3 regions of the Streptomyces peucetius genome follow, and region 1 is predicted to be linked to each of the others. Evidence: riboswitches for the same ligand, from Rfam matches in the RefSeq annotation. Region 1 holds a riboswitch; each other region holds the start of a gene.
What was found. A riboswitch is a leader RNA that binds a small molecule or an ion and turns the genes downstream of it on or off. The one in region 1 is predicted to bind cyclic di-AMP.

Region 1 (5,796 bases):
GGGCCGGACCTCTGGCTGGGGCAGAAGTGACCGGGGAGGCCTCACGCGTTCGGGACGGTGAGGTCCAGGCGGTCCAGCCGTTCCGGGTCGGTAAGGATGTTGATCTCCGCGATCCTTCCGCCGGTGACCGTGAAGGCCATGACCGCCAGGGCCCGCCCGCCCGCGATCTCGACGACCCCGGCCGCTCCGTTGACCAGGGCCGGCCGGGCCACCTCCGCGAGGCGCGCGTAGGTGATCGCCTGGCCGGCGACGGCCGCCGCGCCCCGTACGACGGAACCGGGACGCAGCGTCCCGCTGTCGGAGCGGGCCACGACGTCCGGGTCGAGCACCGCGACGAGCGCCTCGAAGTCGCCCCCGCGTGCCGCGGTGAGGAAGGCGTCGACGGCGACACGCTGCCGGCCGAGGTCGGCGTCCGGTACGGGGGTGGAGCCCTGGATCCGGCGCCGTGCGCGGCTGGCCAGCTGACGGGTGGCCGCCGGTGTGCGGCCGACGACGGGCGCGATCTCCTCGAAGGGCACCGCGAACATGTCGTGCAGCACGAACGCCAGCCGCTCCGCGGGCGCCAGGGTCTCCAGTACGACGAGGAGCGCGAGACCGACCGAGTCGGCGAGCAGCGCCTGGTGCTCCGGGTCGACGGTGTCCACGCCGCTCACGATCGGTTCCGGCAGGCGCACATCCATCGGTTCCTCGCGGCGCGACGTACGCGAGCGCAGCATGTCGAGGCAGACCCGGCCCACCACGGTGGTCAGCCAGCCGCCCAGATTGTCGATCGCCTCGGAGTCGCTGCGGCTGAGCCGGAGCCACGCCTCCTGGACGGCGTCGTCCGCCTCGCTCAGCGAGCCGAGCATTCGGTAGGCGACCGCGCGCAGTTGCGTACGGTGCGTCTCGAAGCGCTCGGCCAGGAAGTCGTGGTCGTCCATCGTCGTTCTGTCCCCTCGTCGTCCTCGGCTGTCCGGATGTATGACGAACGGCGGCGGGGCGGTGTGACCGGATCGAGGCGGCCTCGCGGAAAAAGTGGAGTTGATCTTGCTCCGGATGGCGTAAGGTTGTGTTCACCGACGCGGGGTGGAGCAGCTCGGTAGCTCGCTGGGCTCATAACCCAGAGGTCGCAGGTTCAAATCCTGTCCCCGCTACTGATGACACCGGCCCGATGGTCGATCCTGGAGATCGACCATCGGGCCGGTGGCTTTTCCGGTCGCCTCGGCATTCGCCCGGTTGGGCGATGGGAAGTGGCTGCACGGCGCGTCGGCGCCGAGCCTGAGGTGGGCGCGGTACTGTCCGCAGCCGTCAGCGGACCCGGCAGGAGAGACCACCTTTGGGACAGCAGCGGCGGGATGAAGGCGGCGCGCGTCGGGCCCCGTGGTTCGTGCGTGCCCTGCCCGTCGCGATGATCGTCGCAGGGGTGGTCTTCGACATGCTGACACCGCCTCGTTTCACCGCGGTGCCGCTCTTCGCCGCCGCGCCCCTTCTCGCCGCCCCTCTCGTCTCGTTCGTGGCGACCCTGCTCATGGGTGTCGCCGCGATCCTGGGGGTGAGCGGCATGCACGTCTACAACGGGACCGCCGCGCAGATCACCGCGGCCACCGAGACCACCACGGTGCTCACCGTCGCCGCTCTGGCCCTGGTCATCAACAGGGTCGTACAGCGCAGAGGCGAGCAGCTGGCCTCGGCGCGGGTGATCGCCGAGACCGCGCAGCGGGCCGTGCTGCCCGCGCCGGCCGAGCGGATCGGCGGCCTGCACATCGCCGCCCGGTACGAGGCGGCGCAGGAGGGCGCCTTCATCGGCGGCGACCTGTTCGCGGTGCAGGACACCCCGCACGGTGTGCGGCTCCTCGTGGGCGACGTCCGGGGCAAGGGGCTGGGGGCGGTGGCGACCGTGGCGGTCGTCATCGGCGCGTTCCGCGAGGCCGCGGAGCAGGAGCGCTCGCTCGAGGGTGTGGGGCAGCGGCTGGAGCGCGCGCTCAAGCGGGAGGGGGACCGGCGCGAGGGCCTGGACGCGGTGGAGGGCTTCACCACGGCCGTGCTGGGCGAGATTCCCCGCGGCCGTCCGCTGGTGCGGCTGGTGAACCGGGGGCATCCGGAGCCGCTGGTGCTGCATGCCGACGGGGGGCTGGACGTGCTCCGTCCGCCGCAGGCGGCGCTGCCGCTCGGCATGGGTGATCTGGGGGAGTGGCCGGACCGGGCGGCGGAGTATCCGCTGCCCGACGGGGCGACGCTGCTGCTCTACACGGACGGGGTGACGGAGGCGCGCGACGACCGCGGCGTCTTCTACGACCCGGTGGAACGGCTCACCGGGCGGCTCTTCCCGGGGCCGGGGGAGCTGCTGGACGCACTCGTCGACGACGTACGCCGGTACACCGGCGGCGGCTCGAACGACGACATGGCTCTGCTGGCCGTCGGCCGTCCGGCTCGGGGCCAGCCGGAGCGGCGCAGGATTGTGCCGGTGGTTCCTCCGGCGGTCTGAGCCGACGGCGGAAGCGGATGTCGTCCTCTTCCCGAGGGCCGTCGGACCGTCCGTCAGCCGCCGGCCCGCGTGTCGTCGGACCGCCCGTCGGCCCTCGGCCCGCGCGTCAACCGGCCCGCGCGCCGTCGGCGCCTCGACCCGCGGGCCGGCCTCGGTCGTCCTTACGGCCTGTGACCCAAGGGCACCTCTCCGCATAACATTTGACACACCGTCAGGAAAAGGTCTCTGTCCGATGTTTGATCAAGTCGCCCGATTCTGAGTGCCTCTGTCACGTTAAGTCCCCGTCGAAATCGCTAATGATCAGTCGGAACAGCTTGGAATCCGGCCCCGCCGTCTATTAACGTTCGATAACGCAGCGCGGTCGTCCCAGCCGTCGTCAGAGGCGGCACCGCGCGCACGCGCCGAATCCCGCAAGGGAACCGGGGAACCACCAATTGGGGTGAATCGGGCACCTTTTGCCGCTCAGTCCGCGGTCGAGGCGCCCGTAGGAGACCTTCCTGCTCCGAACCCGTCAGCTAACCCGGTAGGCGAGAAGGAAGGAAGGAGAACGCCTTCGTGGCGTCCAACATGCCTGCCCCAGAGGCCCGCTTCGCGTCCGAACGCATCGGTGACGACGCACCCGAGCGGACCTGGGAGGAATGGAATCCCACAGAGGAGTCCATCCGCCCGGTGCGCGGCCGGCACCGTGTCATCAAGCAGCGCGGCGGACTCGCCCGCAGCTCCACGGTGCTCGGCGTCGGTGTGATCGCCGCGGTCGGCGCGGGTGGCATAGCCACCGCGCAGGACAAGCCGGCGGTCTCCATTTCCCTTCCCGACGCCATCACGGACAATCTTCCCGACGCCAAGTCCCTGCCGGGCGTGGGCTCGTTGGTGTCCGACGACTCGGATTCCGACGCCGCGGCGGACGTGAACACCGCCCCGCTGACCGCCGCGACCACGGTGGCCGACGGTGGCGACGGCTCCGCCCGGGCGACGGGCGCGGGCGAGGCGTTGCGGGCCCGCATCCTCGCGCAGGCCGAGCAGCAGCAGGCCGCCGCGGACGCGGAGGCCAAGGCCGCCGCGGAGAAGGCCGCCGCCGAACAGGCCGCGGCCGCTGCGGAAAAGCAGCAGAGCGAGGCAGAGGCCAAGGCCGCGGAAGAGAAGCGCAAGGCGGAAGAGGCCGCCCGGGCCAAGGCGGAGGCCGAGCGTCTCGCCGAGCTCGCGAGGAGCTTCTCCCTGCCCACCTCCTCGTACACGATCACCTCCACCTTCGGCGAGTCCGGCTCCATGTGGTCCTCCGGCCAGCACACCGGCCTGGACTTCGCCGCCCCGACCGGCACCCCGGTCAAGGCCGTGCACAGCGGCACGGTCAAGTCCGCGGGGTGGTCCGGCTCGTACGGCTACCGCATCGTCCTCGAACTCGACGACGGCACCGAGGTCCTGTACGCCCACCTGTCGTCCATGACGGCGAGCGCGGGCCAGAAGGTCACCACCGGCGAGACGATCGGGCGTGTCGGCGCCACCGGCAACGTCACCGGGCCCCATCTGCACCTCGAGGTGCACACCGCGGGCGGCTCCGGCATCGACCCGATGGCCTGGCTGCGCGGCAAGGGCCTCACGATCTGATCCCTGCCCGGTACGGGGCTCCGCATGCTCTCCCATGCGCTTCTCCGTGCCGGGCATCTCCATGTCTCCGGCATTCCTGCCGCACCCCCCGACGCCAGGGCTGCCGGGCTGTGCCCGGGCACCCGCCGCCGATGGGGCGTCCGCGCTGTCGCGGCCGCCGACGCGGGTCAGTAGCGGTACGGGTTGTAGCCGCCGTAGTTCCGGTACGGCGGCGGCACCGGCACCCGGCTCGTCGCCCGGGCCGCGTACGCCAGTGACGGACCCGCCACCTGTCTGCGCTGCCACAGGTGGTGCAGCAGTTCCTGCTCGCGCTCCGCGAAGTCCGGGTCCGCCGCGCCCCGGTGTGCCCGGCGGCGCAGAAAGGCCAGTGACGTCGCGAACGCCTCGTACTCCGACACCGCGTGGCCGGCGGCCGGGCCGTACGTGCGCCGGGCGAAGTCACGCGCCAGCGTGCGGGCGCGCATCGACGAAAGGGCGCGCGGCTCGGACGCCGGCATCCAGCCCGCCGCGGCATAGGCGGGGAGCTCGTCGGATATCGTGCGCAGCTCGCGCTGGCGGGTCCATATCGTCAGCCAGGTGAGCAGCCCGAACGCCGGCACCATGAACGCCCCGTACACCGCGTAGAAGCCCCACGGGCCGAGCATCGACGCCGAGCCGTTCCACAGGGCGTGCATGCCCATCGCGAGGGCAAGACCCAGGAGCGGCAGGGCGATACGCCGCAGACGCCGGTGGTGGCGCGCGCCGAGCGCGGCGACACCGAAGCCGAGGCCCGTGAGCACGGTGAAGAGCGGATGGGCGAACGGTGACATCACGACCCGTACGAAGAAGGTCGCGGCGGTCACCGACGCGAAGCCGGAGGTGCCCGTCGACTGGTCCTCGTCGAACGCGCTGCCCAGGTAGAGGATGTTCTCCGTGAAGGCGAAGCCGGTGGCGGTGAAGCCGGCGACCACCACGCCGTCCACGAGTCCGGTGAAGTCCCGTCTGCGGAAGACGAAGATCAGCAGGATCGCTGCGGCCTTCGCGCTCTCCTCGACCACGGGCGCTATGACCGTCGCCCCGATGGTGTCGGCGGAAGCCGGATCGGCGGTCGCCGTCGCTATCCAGCGGGTCGCGAACGTGTTCGCGATGATCGCGATCAGGGCCGCGGCGCAGGCGCCCCAGGCGAAGGCGAAGAGGAGGTTCCGCCAGGGGCCTGGCTCGACCCGGTCCAGCCAGCGGAACGCGGCCAGCAGCAGCGGGACGGGCAGTGTCGCCAGAGCCAGGCCGACCACGAACCCGTGGGTGCCGGTCTGTTCCCGCACCAGCACCAGGATCACCAGGCCGCAGAGGGCGAGCAGCGTGATCACCGCACCGGCGCGGACCGCCCTGCTGCGCCAGAACCTCGAGGCCGCCAGGGGCCGGTAGCGCCGGCGCGCGGGCTCGGGGACCTCGGTGAGCAGCGCGTCGACATGCTCCTGGCGGCACGCCGGCAGCACCGGGTGCGACGGCACCGCGGCGCTGGGCGGGCGGTGCTGCGATGGCTGCGCGGACGAGTCGGACACCCGTCGACCCTAACCAGACGCACTGACAACCGGCGACGGCGCGAGACGCATCCCGGGCACCGGAGCACCCGTCAGTCCTGCGGCTGAACCCGGCGGAAGAGCAGGTCGTGCACCTTGTGGCCCTTGTCGAGGCCCTGGCCCTCGAAGCGGGTCAGCGGACGGAACGCGGGACGTGGCGCGAAACCG
Region 2 (5,796 bases), 1.0 Mb from region 1:
AGCCGGCCGACCGATGCGGCGGAGCGGGCCCACCTGCCCGACGGACGGTGATATGGGGAGGGTTAGGCTCCGGCCATGGACGTACTCACCAATGTCTTCGTCGCCCTGCACATCATCGGTATCGCCTCGCTGCTGGGCGGATTCCTGACCCAGATGAAGGCAATGGGAGAGGGCACGGCCCGCTTCAACCCGGCGATGCTGCACGGCGCGCTGACCATGCTGGTCACGGGCGTGGCGCTGGTGGGTCTGAACCAGGCGGACGACCAGGCGGTGAACAACCTCAAGATCGGCATCAAGCTGGCGGTCCTGGTGGTGATCCTGGGCCTGGTGTACGTCAAGCGGGACGAGGAGAAGGTCGACAAGGCGCTGTTCGGCGCGGTCGGCGGCCTGACCGTGGCCAACGTGTTCATCGCCACCCTCTGGACCTGATCCGCGCGGGACGGACCGGTGCCCGGGCGGCCGCGCCGCCCGGGCACTCGTGCGCCGGGATCAGGCGGGGCGGATGCTCCCGTAGACCGGCATGTAGTAGATGGACTCCTCGCGGACGTTCGTGCCCGGCTTGGGGGCGTGGATCATCTTGCCGTCGCCGATGTAGATGCCGACGTGGCTGATGTCGTCGTAGAAGAAGACCAGGTCGCCCGGGAGCAGATCGGCCGTCGCGACCCGGGTGCCGACCTCCACCTGGTCCCAGGTGGTGCGCGGCAGGTCCACCCCGGCGGCCTTCCACGCGGCCTGGGTGAGGCCGGAGCAGTCGTACGAGCTCGGGCCCGACGCACCCCAGACGTACGGCTTGCCGATCTGGGCGCGGGCGAAGGCGAGCACCTTGTCGGCCTTGGCCGCGTAGGTGCCGTCCTCCGTGCCGGTGCCCGGGTCCGTGGTGCCGGTGTCCGGGGCCGTCTCGCGTTCCTGGCGCTGCCGCTCGGCCTCGGCCTCGGCCCTCGCGCGGGCCTCCGCCTCGGCCTTCTCCTGGGCCTTGCGGCGCGCCTCCTCCTCCTTCTTCCGCTCGATCGCGGCGAGCCGTGCCTTCTCCTCCGCAGTCAGCTTCGACAGCAGGGTGCGTGCCTCGGCGAGCTTGGCCTGCACCGTCTGCTTGCTGGTGCGCAGGGCCTCCTGGGAGTCCGTGAGGGACTCGAGCCGCTTCGTCGCCTCCGCGCGCTCTCTGGCGGCTGCCGCCCGCTCGGTCTCGTACTCGGCGACCGCGGTGCGCTGCTGATCCGTCATCCGGTCCATCAGCTGTGTCTGGTCGAAGTACGCCTGCGGACTGTCCGCGAACATCAGCGCGGCGGTGGGCGTGACGGAACCGGTGCGGTACTGGGCGGCCGCGTAGTTGCCGAGGGCCCGGCGCGACTCGTTCAGCTTTTCGGTGCGCACGGCCGCCTCGTCGAGGAGCCGGTCCACCTCTTGGCGCTTCTCGGCGGTGGCTTCCTTCGCCTTGTTGTACTCCTGCGTGGCGCTGCCCGCCTGCCGGTACAGGTCGTCGACCTTCTTCTGCACCTCTTCGATGCTGGGCTTCGGCTCGGAGGGCGCGGCGGTCGCGCTCTGCGTGGAGAGCAGGGTCACACCGGCGAGGGCTGCCGTCGTGAATCCGACGGCGGGGGACTGCTTTGCGGTTCGGCTGCGGGGCTTGCGATGCGACGCCAAGGCCGGCATCTCCTTCTTCCGTGGACCGCCTACCGGGTTAGCTGTCGGGTTCGGGCGAACGGAAGGCGCCCTACGGACCGAGCGGAACGCGGTCCGATTCACCCCGGTACTGCATGGTGGGTCCCCGGTTCCGAACTCCGTGGACGGGAGGCCGGATTCGGCGCAGGCCGCCCGTTCGGCGTGGTTCGCCGGGAGGGGTGCGGGCCGCCTGGTCGAGCACGCTAGCCAACTCGTGCAGCTGCTGTGAAGGTTGATGTTCGATATGTCCGATACATTTTCGTGACCTTTTCTGCGGCCCGCTCCGGGCCGGGCCCCCGGTCACCGATCGGTCGCCCGGTGGATGTGGGCGGTCACCTACCGTGGCCGCCCCTGGTATCCGCGTGCGGCCACGATTGTCGGTCCGGCCGCCTAGACTCGTTAGGCGATGAGCAGCCTCTTTGACGACAGCTTCCTGGCGGACCTCCAGCCCCGAGCGGACGAGCACCCGCCGCCGCCCGAGGAGCCGGCTCCGGAGCAGATTCCGGACGACCTCTTCCAGGGCGCGTTCGACGTGCCTCCGGCCCGCGACGGGTACTACCGCGACGGCGCGCCGCGCCCCGTCGTGGACCCCGCCGCGCTGCTCGAAGGGCTGAACGAACAGCAGCGCGCCGCTGTCGTGCACACCGGGTCGCCCCTGCTCATCGTGGCCGGCGCCGGCTCCGGCAAGACCCGTGTGCTCACGCACCGCATCGCCCATCTGCTGGGGACGCGCCATGTGCACCCCGGCCAGATACTGGCGATCACCTTCACCAACAAGGCCGCCGGCGAGATGAAGGAGCGCGTCGAGCAGCTGGTGGGTCCGCGTGCGAACGCCATGTGGGTCATGACCTTCCACAGCGCGTGCGTGCGCATCCTGCGCCGCGAGTCGAAGAAGCTGGGCTTCACCTCGTCGTTCTCGATCTACGACGCCGCCGACTCGAAGCGGCTGATGTCGCTGGTCTGCCGCGATCTGGACCTGGACCCGAAGAAGTTCCCGCCGAAGTCCTTCAGCGCCAAGATCTCGAACCTGAAGAACGAGCTGATCGACGAGGAGGCCTTCGCCGACCAGGCTCTTGGGGGTACCTCCCAGGCGGGAGGCTCTGAGGGAGGCTTCGAGAAGACGCTGGCCGAGGCGTACCGGATGTACCAGGCGAGGCTGCGCGAGGCCAACGCGCTGGACTTCGACGACATCATCATGACGACGGTCCATCTCCTCCAGGCGTTCCCGGACGTCGCCGAGCACTACCGGCGCCGCTTCCGGCACGTACTGGTCGACGAGTACCAGGACACCAACCACGCTCAGTACACGCTCGTGCGCGAACTGGTGGGCACCGGTTACGAGGACCTGGACCCGGCCGAGCTGTGCGTCGTCGGTGACGCCGACCAGTCGATCTACGCCTTCCGCGGCGCGACCATCCGCAACATCCTCCAGTTCGAGGAGGACTACCCGGACGCGACCACGATCCTGCTGGAGCAGAACTACCGCTCCACCCAGACGATCCTGTCCGCAGCCAACGCCGTCATCGAGCGCAACGAGTCCCGCCGCCCCAAGAACCTGTGGACGAACGCGGGCGAGGGCGCCCAGATCACCGGCTACGTCGCGGACACCGAGCACGACGAGGCCCAGTTCGTCGCCGACGAGATCGACCGGCTCACCGACCAGGGCGAGGCGAAGGCGGGCGACGTCGCCGTCTTCTACCGCACGAACGCACAGTCGCGTGTGTTCGAGGAGATCTTCATCCGCGTCGGCCTGCCCTACAAGGTCGTCGGCGGTGTGCGCTTCTACGAGCGCAAGGAGGTCCGCGACGTGCTGGCCTATCTGCGCGTCCTCGCCAACCCCGAGGACAACGTCCCGCTGCGCCGCATCCTGAACGTTCCGAAGCGCGGCATCGGCGAGCGCGCGGAGGCGATGGTCGACGCGCTGGCGCTGCGCGAGAAGATCACCTTCCCGCAGGCCCTCAAGCGGGTCGACGAGGCCTACGGCATGGCGGCCCGCTCCGCCAACGCGGTCAAGCGGTTCAACGTGCTGATGGAGGAGCTGCGGACGATCGTCGACTCGGGCGCCGGTCCCGCGGTCGTGCTGGAGGCCGTGTTGGAGCGGACCGGCTACCTCGCCGAGCTGCAGGCGTCCACGGACCCGCAGGACGAGACCCGCATCGAGAACCTCCAGGAACTGGCGGCCGTGGCACTCGAGTTCGAGCAGGAGCGCGGGGACGAGGAGGGCGCCGGCACGCTCGCGGAGTTCCTGGAGAAGGTCGCGCTCGTCGCCGACTCCGACCAGATCCCCGACGAGGACGAGGAGGGCACCGGCGTCATCACGCTGATGACCCTGCACACCGCCAAGGGCCTCGAGTTCCCCGTCGTGTTCCTCACCGGTATGGAGGACGGCGTCTTCCCGCACATGCGGGCGCTGGGGCAGACGAAGGAGCTGGAGGAGGAGCGGCGCCTGGCGTACGTGGGCATCACCCGCGCCCGCGAGCGGCTCTACCTGACCCGCTCGTCGATGCGCAGTGCCTGGGGCCAGCCCTCGTACAACCCGCCCTCGCGGTTCCTCGAGGAGATCCCCGAGCGGCATCTGACCTGGAAGCGGACGGGCCCGATGGCCGCCCCTGCCGGGCCCACGTCCGGCATCGCGTCCTCGTTGTCGTCCGCGCGTTCGCGCGGCGGTGCCTCGGGCTTCGCCACCCGGCGTACGAGCGACAAGCCGGTGATCTCGCTGGCGGTGGGCGACCGGGTCACGCACGACCAGTTCGGCCTGGGGACCGTGATCGAGGTCAAGGGCTCCGGCTCGGAGGCACAGGCGACGATCGACTTCGGGGACGAGAAGCCGAAGCGGCTGTTGCTGCGGTACGCGCCGGTCGAGAAGCTCTGACGCAAGGCGGGCTCGCTGCTCGTCGGGTTCGCGGTTCGTCGGGCTCGCTGCTCTGCCGAAACCGGTGGGCGGCGATCGATGAGTTTCCGTGTGATCCGCGGTCTTCACTGACAGTTGGTGCACGCGGCCGCGAGGCCGGCCACAACGGCACCTGCCGCACTGCTGAGAACCAGTCACGAGATCCAGGAGATCCACGATGCGCACCCTGATCAGCACCGCCTTCGTCTCGCTCGACGGCGTGATGGAGGCCCCCGGCGGGGAGCCCGGTTACCGGAACTCGGGCTGGACCTTCAAGGACATGGAGTTCGTCCCGGAGGCATTCGAGATCAAAGGCCGGGAGCAGAAGGAAGCCACCGCGATGCTGCTGGGCCGGGCCAGCTACGAGGCGTTCAGCCCCGTCTGGCCGGACATGGACGAGTTCGCCGACTACAGGCCGATGCCGAAGTACGTCGTCTCCACCACGCTCACCGAGGACGACCTGGTGTCGAACTGGGGCGAGCACACGATCCTGCGCTCGCTCGACGAGGTTGCCGCGCTGAAGGAGACGGAGGGCGGCCCGATCATCATGCACGGCAGCGCCGCCCTCAACCGGAGCCTCTCGGACGCCGGCCTGATCGACCGCTACCACCTGCTCGTCTTCCCGCTGCTGCTCGGCGCGGGCAAGCGGCTGTTCAGCGACACGGACAAGGACACCCAGAAGCTGAAGCTCGTCGAGCACGAGGCGTACGCCAACGGCCTGCAGAAGAACGTCTTCGACGTCGTCCGCTGAGGACCTGAGGACGCCCCGGGCGGCTAGGTGGGGTCGATGCCGTGGCTGCGCAGCCACGGCAGCGGGTCGATGGCCGCGCCGCCGCCGGGCCTGACCTCGAAGTGGAGGTGCGGGCCCGTGGAGTTGCCGGAGTTGCCCGAGTAGGCGATGACATCGCCGGCCTTGACCGAACCGCTGCGGATCTTGGTGCTGCTCAGGTGGCAGTACCAGGTCTCCGTGCCGTCCGCCGCCGTCACGATGGCCATGTTGCCGTAGGCGCTGTTCCACTGCGTGCGGACGGTGCCGTCCGTGGCGGCCATGACCGGGGTTCCGTACTGGACGGGGAAGTCGATACCGGTGTGCAGCGACATCCAGTTGACGCCGGACTGACCGTAGTACGCGCTCAGCTGGTGCAGCTTCACCGGCAGCATGAACTTGGGGCGCAGCGCCTCGCGGCGTGCGGCCTCCTCCTCGCGCTTCTTCTTCTCCGCCGCCTGGCGCGCCTTGAGGTCGAGGC
Region 3 (5,796 bases), 2.5 Mb from region 1:
CTCGACGCCGTGCCCGAGATGATGTTCACCGGGCCGAACATGTCGGCGACCACGAGCCTGGATTTCGCGGAGGCCGCACCCGACACCGTCGTACGGGTCGGCAACGCCGACGCCGCCCCGCACATCGCGTTCTCCACGGACAACGGGGCCAATTGGTTCCAGGGCTCGCAGCCGGCCGGCGTGACGGGCGGAGGCACGGTCGCCGCCGCTGCGGACGGCAGCGGCTTCGTCTGGAGCCCGGAGGGCGCGGGGGTGCACCGCACCACCGGCTTCGGCGGCTCGTGGGCCGCGTCCACCGGCATCCCGGCCGGGGCGGTCGTCGAGTCCGACCGGAAGAACCCCAAGAAGTTCTACGGCTTCAAGGACGGGACCTTCTACGTGTCCGCCGACGGCGGCGCCACCTTCACCGCGAGGGCGTCCGGCCTCCCGGCGGAGGGCGATGTCCGCTTCAAGGCGGTTCCGGGTACGGAGGGTGACATCTGGCTCGCGGGCGGCGCGGCGAACGGGACGTACGGCCTGTGGCACTCCACCGACTCCGGCGCGACCTTCACCAAGATCTCCGGCGTGGCGGAGGCGGACGCGGTCGGCTTCGGCAAGGCGGCGGCCGGCGCTTCGTACCGGACGCTCTTCGTCAGCGCGAAGATCGGCGGTGTGCGCGGCATCTTCCGCTCGACGGACGCGGGGGCGAACTGGACGCGGATCAACGACGACGCGCACCAGTGGGGCTGGACCGGCGCGGCGATCACCGGCGACCCGCGGGTCTTCGGCCGGGTGTACGTGGCCACCAACGGGCGCGGCATCATCTACGGCGAGTCGCCGGAGAGTGACGGCGGCGGTGACCCCGGCCCGGGCCCCGAGCCGGATCCGGACCCCGACCCGGAGGAGCCGCCCGCGGACGCCGACTGCACGGTGACGTACGCCGTCACCAACCAGTGGTCGGGCGGGTTCCAGGCCGATGTGACGCTCACCAACACGGGTGCCGCTGCGCTGGACGGCTGGCAGCTGAGCTGGACCTTCCCCGACGGGCAGAAGGTCGGGCAGATGTGGAATGCCACACACCGGCAGGCCGGAGCAGAGGTGACGGCCGGCAACGTCTCCTGGAACGGCAAGGTGGCCGCCGGTGCCTCGGTGGGCTTCGGCTTCACGGGCACCTGGTCGGGCGAGAACGGCGGCCCCGGCGCCTTCACCCTGGGAGGTGAGGCCTGCACCGTCGGCTGAGACGGGTGGCGGACGGCGCCGCGGGGCTCCTGGCATGAACCGGGAGCCTCGCGGCGCTTTGGCAGTGAATGTCCGTTATGAAGGATTTGGCCGAACTGTTCTGAAAGGTGAATTCCGGGCGATTGTTGGGAGTTGGTGCCCTCGAGACGGCGCGACGAGGCAGGCGGTTGCGCAGGCCACTCGTGATGTCAGTCACCTGGCACTCCGCAACGGAAAGGTCACCGGGTCGGCCATTGTCCTTCGTCGGAAAGGGATTTGGGTTTCTTGACGCGGCAATGACAATTGAAATCACCCGGGTATAACCGCTTTTCGGATTATGATCAACAATTCGCCACTTGTTTCGCCGGGTCGCTCTCGCTTACGGTCACCGTCAATCCGGGTGGACCGCCGAATCCTGCCGCCGTCCGGAACCCAGACCGCATCGACTCACGTACGGCAGGAGCGGGGGAACCAGGTAAGTCGCCGAACCGGAATCCGGAACGGCTAGGGGTGAAGTCGCATTCCAGCGGCCGGGCATCTCCAGCCCGAACCCGACAGCTCACCTCGCAGGCGACGGAGAGGAATTCGCCATGCCCGCAAAGGGTAAGCACCGTCGTACCAAGATCCGTTCGTTCACCCGCGGGATCATCGCCGCGAGCACGGGTGGCGCGGCCCTGGCCCTGCCGCTCATGGGCGCCGCCACTGCTCAGGCCGCTCCCGCGGCCCAGCCGGCTGCCGTGGCCGCTCCGGCCGCCGCCGAGAAGTCCATCACCTATTCCGTGGTGGCCGGCGACTCCCTTTCCAAGATCGCCGCCGCCCATTCCGTCGACGGTGGCTGGAAGCAGCTCTACAAGGACAACCGGAAGGCTGTCGGCGACGACCCGTCGCTGATTCACCCGGGCCTGAAGCTGACCATCGGCGCCACCCCGGAGGCCAAGGAAAAGGCCGCCCCCAAGAAGGCCGACCGGGCCGTGGAGGCCGACCGCGCGGACCGCTCCGAGAAGAAGACCACGCTGGCGGCGAAGCCCGCCGCGGCGACAAAGAAGGCCGCTGCCGCCGCGAAGCCGGCCTACGCGGACAACCTCGACGGCTGGATCAAGGAATCGCTGGACATCATGGCCCAGCACGGAATTCCGGGCACCTACGAGGGAATTCACCGCAACATCATGCGTGAGTCCTCCGGCAACCCGCTGGCCATCAACAACTGGGACATCAACGCCATCAACGGCACGCCCTCGAAGGGCCTGCTCCAGGTCATCCAGCCGACTTTCGACGCCTACCACGTCCCCGGCACGTCCTACGACCTGTACGACCCGGTCGCCAACATCACCGCCGCGTGCAACTACGCCGCCGACCGGTACGGCTCGATCGACAACGTGAACGGCCCCTACTAAAAGGGACCGTTGCGACGGCCGGCAGGCCGCAGCACCTCACCGGGCCGGTGCCCGGGACGCCCGGCGGCGCCCCGGACACCGGCCCGAGCCGTGCCGCGTGCGCCTCGGCAGCGCACGAATCCATGTGGCCGTGTGGCCGTGCCGCCATGTGGCCGTGAGCGTCAGCCGCGCACGGCCACATGGAACGCGGACAGCCACAGCACGACCGCCGCCCCCGCCCCGACTACCACGCGCACCGTCTCAGCGGTCGCCCCGGCCACGGCGACCGCCGTGCCGACGACCGCGACCGCCGTCAGAAGGACGGCCGTCCACGTGTACTGCCATTGGTCGAAGAGCCGCGCCAGCGGAAAGAAGTGCAGACCCACCACGAGGCAAATGCCCGGCGGAATCAGCTCCGCGTGACCCGTCGCGTTGGCCACGGCGATCACCGCGAAGACGGCGACGACCTCGAGCGCGTTGACAAGTCCGACCCCTCGATTCCACTTCTCCGGCAGCCGCACGGTCCGGCGGGCCGGCCCCGCGGCCCCGCGGTGGGCCAGGACCACCACCACGCCGGTCAGCACGGCACCGACCACACCGACGGCGACGGCAACCGGCATCACGGCAATGCCGGAACCGGCCGCGAACGCCCACACCAGTGCGAAGACGGCGAGCACGGTGGCCCCGCGACGGCGCAGGTTCTGGGTGAGCGTCAGGCACTCCGTGTCCGTGGTCATGCACGGAGGCTACAGCGATCTTTCGGCCCGTGACCGGTAGTTGGCCACCCGCGTGCGAGGACGGAATGAGTACGAGGACCGGCCGTCCTGAGTACCCGGCCGGATCCGCCGGCACCCCGCCGCTGGTCGAATCGGGTCATGCTCCCCGAAGCCCTCCGCCACCCTCGTGTTCGCAACGCCACCACCGCCGGAACTGCCCTCGCCGTGAGTCTGCTCCCGCTCGCGGTCGGCGTCCTGCTGGCCAAGGTGACGGCCACGGACCCGATGACACCGGTGAACGCGCTGATCACCAGCGGCGGCCACCGCCCCCGCGTCACCCGGGCACAGTGGCGCGGCTGCGGCAGGAGCGCCATGGGCCGCTGCCGCGTGGCGGGAGCCGCGGTCCGCTACCGACCCCGGCGTTGCTCCCCCGCGGCGTGAGACTGCACGGGACGTCTGTCGCGCGCAACGTGATGAGCCGGACATGGACCTGTTTCCGTGTTGCTCGTGGGAAGACGGCCGCTGACAGCATTCCGAGCGTGAGTGAGCCTTTGCCAACCGAGCTGATGAGCAGGTTGGCGAGCTCCTTGGTCAGGGTGCGGGCCACTGAAGAAAGTTCTGCACGTGCGGATCAGGCTCGCCCGTCTCGCGATCAGGGCCCGCAAGCCAGCGGCGCTGCTGCTCACGCCAGTGCACGAAAGGAGCAGTCGCACCCAGAGGGAAGCGTCAGCAAGAGGGCAAACGTCGAACTCGGCTCGCATCATCTTGACCAGGAAGTCGACCACGCCGCAGTCGAAGAGTGCCCATCTGGAGTCGCCATAACGGTCTGTCGACGCCAGGCCAACACCGGCCACTTGTCGGGGTCCGGGTCCAGCATCAGCCAGCCCAACTCGTTGGCACTGCAGCCAGAGCCCCAGGGTCCTACAGCGAGCCTTTGCCAAGCTGGAGGCGGAGCCTGGCAGTTGGGCCGACAACGTGGTGAGGCCCCTGGTGGATGCCTGATGCCCGGGGAAGAAGACGCGGGGTCGTAAGCCGACGAAGCAGGCCTCGCTGGACGTCGCGTAGTCACACGTCGATGGGCAGCGGACAGCCGCTGCTCCAGCGACAGTTCAGACGCGCGAGTCCGCCGCAAGCGTGGTGAACGCCGACCAGGCGTCGGGGGAGACCGCAAGTGGCCGGCGCTGTGTGTCCTTCGAGTCCCGGACCAGAACGGTCTTCGGGCGCACGGCGACCTCGATGCAGTTGTCGCCGCCGCCGCCGCTGTAGCTGCTCTTGAACCAGGCCATTTCCGTGGTGCTCATAGCGCTCCTCGCATCTGTTCCAGCAGGCTTGCCGTGGCCTGATGGCTCAGAGCCTGCGAGCGCATTTTGCCATAGCGCTGCAACATGTGACTTACGGTTCTGGGGTCGGTGAGGAGTGCGCTGTTGCCGTGTCCCTCGACGTACCCGACCCACCGGTGATCGGCAGCCTCAGCAAGGTACATCTCGCCTTCGAACCCACCGTGGTCCTCCTGGACCAGCGGCATGACCTGGATCTCCACGTTGCGGTGGCTTCCCACCGACAGCAGGTGGTCGAAGAGGGACTTCGTGACTTCGGCACCGCCCATGCGCCGTTCCAGTAGCGCCTGTTCGAAGATGAAGCTGAAGTGAGTGTTCGGGCGGTCGACCAGTAGTTGCTGGCGGGCCACGCGTGCTGCGACTTGGTGGTCGGACTGCTCCTGCGTCAGCGGTGGCAGGTGGCGGTCGAACAGGGCCCTGATGTACGGCTCAGGCTGCAGCATCCCCGGAATCGCCCGGCACTCGTACGCGTAGAGCGAGATCGCCTCTTCCTCGATCCCCGCCCACTGCCGGAACCACGACGCCAGCCCGCCTTGCGCGTCAGGCTCCGTACCGCTGCCACCAGTACCCTCGCCGCAGTCGCCCCCAGTGCCTCCTCGCACCGGTCCAGCAGCTCCCTCGGCGGGAACCGCTTGCCCTGCTCGATCTTGGCGATGTACGCCGCCGAGTACCGCACCAGCGGCGCGAACTGCTCCTGCGTGAAGCGCGCTTCCTCCCGCAGCGCCTCGAGTACCGCGCCGAAGGTCTTGAGGCTGTCCGACAGCTCCGGCTCACAGCCCCCGCCGGCCCCGCCCGCCCCACCGCCGTTGTCCGTCGTCATCGCAGCCGCCTTCCCCTGTGCCGAGCCGGTCCCGCCGGCCCGCCCGTACCCGTGCCGTACCGTGCGTCGTAGCGCGCTGCGCCCCGTGCCCGACTGGTCACTGGTCACGTACAGCGACCGACCCGGTCCAGCGCGTCAACCAGTACAACGGGATCTGTATCAGCAGCGGACCTGCCGACGCCCCATCAACTCTCGGCACCCTGGCCCCATGCCGGCCGCTCCTCATACCCCGACCGCCATCCCCGGCCCCGCCTGCGCGCCCACCCCCGCCAGCGTGCAGGCGCTGTATGCCGTCAGTTTCGATGTCCGGCCCACGCAGGAATCAGCAGGCGCCTACGATCGTCTGCGCCGTG

Region 2: another riboswitch for cyclic di-AMP. It lies ahead of OGH68_RS22285 (C40 family peptidase); the one in region 1 lies ahead of OGH68_RS17285 (M23 family metallopeptidase).
Region 3: another riboswitch for cyclic di-AMP. It lies ahead of OGH68_RS28550 (LysM peptidoglycan-binding domain-containing protein); the one in region 1 lies ahead of OGH68_RS17285 (M23 family metallopeptidase).

What each region holds. Positions count from the first base shown of each region.
Region 1 is NZ_CP107567.1:3,777,207-3,783,002, reverse strand. Features, by position in the region: gene OGH68_RS17305 (hypothetical protein) at 1-30, shown strand, start outside; gene sigJ (RNA polymerase sigma factor SigJ) at 42-920, opposite strand; tRNA gene OGH68_RS17295 (tRNA-Met) at 1,060-1,133, shown strand; gene OGH68_RS17290 (PP2C family protein-serine/threonine phosphatase) at 1,316-2,464, shown strand; cyclic di-AMP (ydaO/yuaA leader) riboswitch at 2,854-3,009, shown strand; gene OGH68_RS17285 (M23 family metallopeptidase) at 3,020-4,069, shown strand; gene OGH68_RS17280 (PrsW family intramembrane metalloprotease) at 4,237-5,610, opposite strand; gene trmB (tRNA (guanosine(46)-N7)-methyltransferase TrmB) at 5,682-5,796, opposite strand, start outside.
Region 2 is NZ_CP107567.1:4,809,763-4,815,558, forward strand. Features, by position in the region: gene OGH68_RS22280 (hypothetical protein) at 76-429, shown strand; gene OGH68_RS22285 (C40 family peptidase) at 490-1,650, opposite strand; cyclic di-AMP (ydaO/yuaA leader) riboswitch at 1,652-1,814, opposite strand; gene pcrA (DNA helicase PcrA) at 2,066-4,531, shown strand; gene OGH68_RS22295 (dihydrofolate reductase family protein) at 4,728-5,300, shown strand; gene OGH68_RS22300 (M23 family metallopeptidase) at 5,324-5,796, opposite strand, start outside.
Region 3 is NZ_CP107567.1:6,282,529-6,288,324, forward strand. Features, by position in the region: gene OGH68_RS28545 (cellulose binding domain-containing protein) at 1-1,218, shown strand, start outside; cyclic di-AMP (ydaO/yuaA leader) riboswitch at 1,628-1,783, shown strand; gene OGH68_RS28550 (LysM peptidoglycan-binding domain-containing protein) at 1,788-2,591, shown strand; gene OGH68_RS28555 (hypothetical protein) at 2,753-3,307, opposite strand; gene OGH68_RS28560 (hypothetical protein) at 3,446-3,727, shown strand; gene OGH68_RS28565 (DUF397 domain-containing protein) at 4,396-4,587, opposite strand; partial or broken gene OGH68_RS28570 (helix-turn-helix domain-containing protein) at 4,584-5,443, opposite strand; gene OGH68_RS28575 (hypothetical protein) at 5,718-5,796, shown strand, end outside.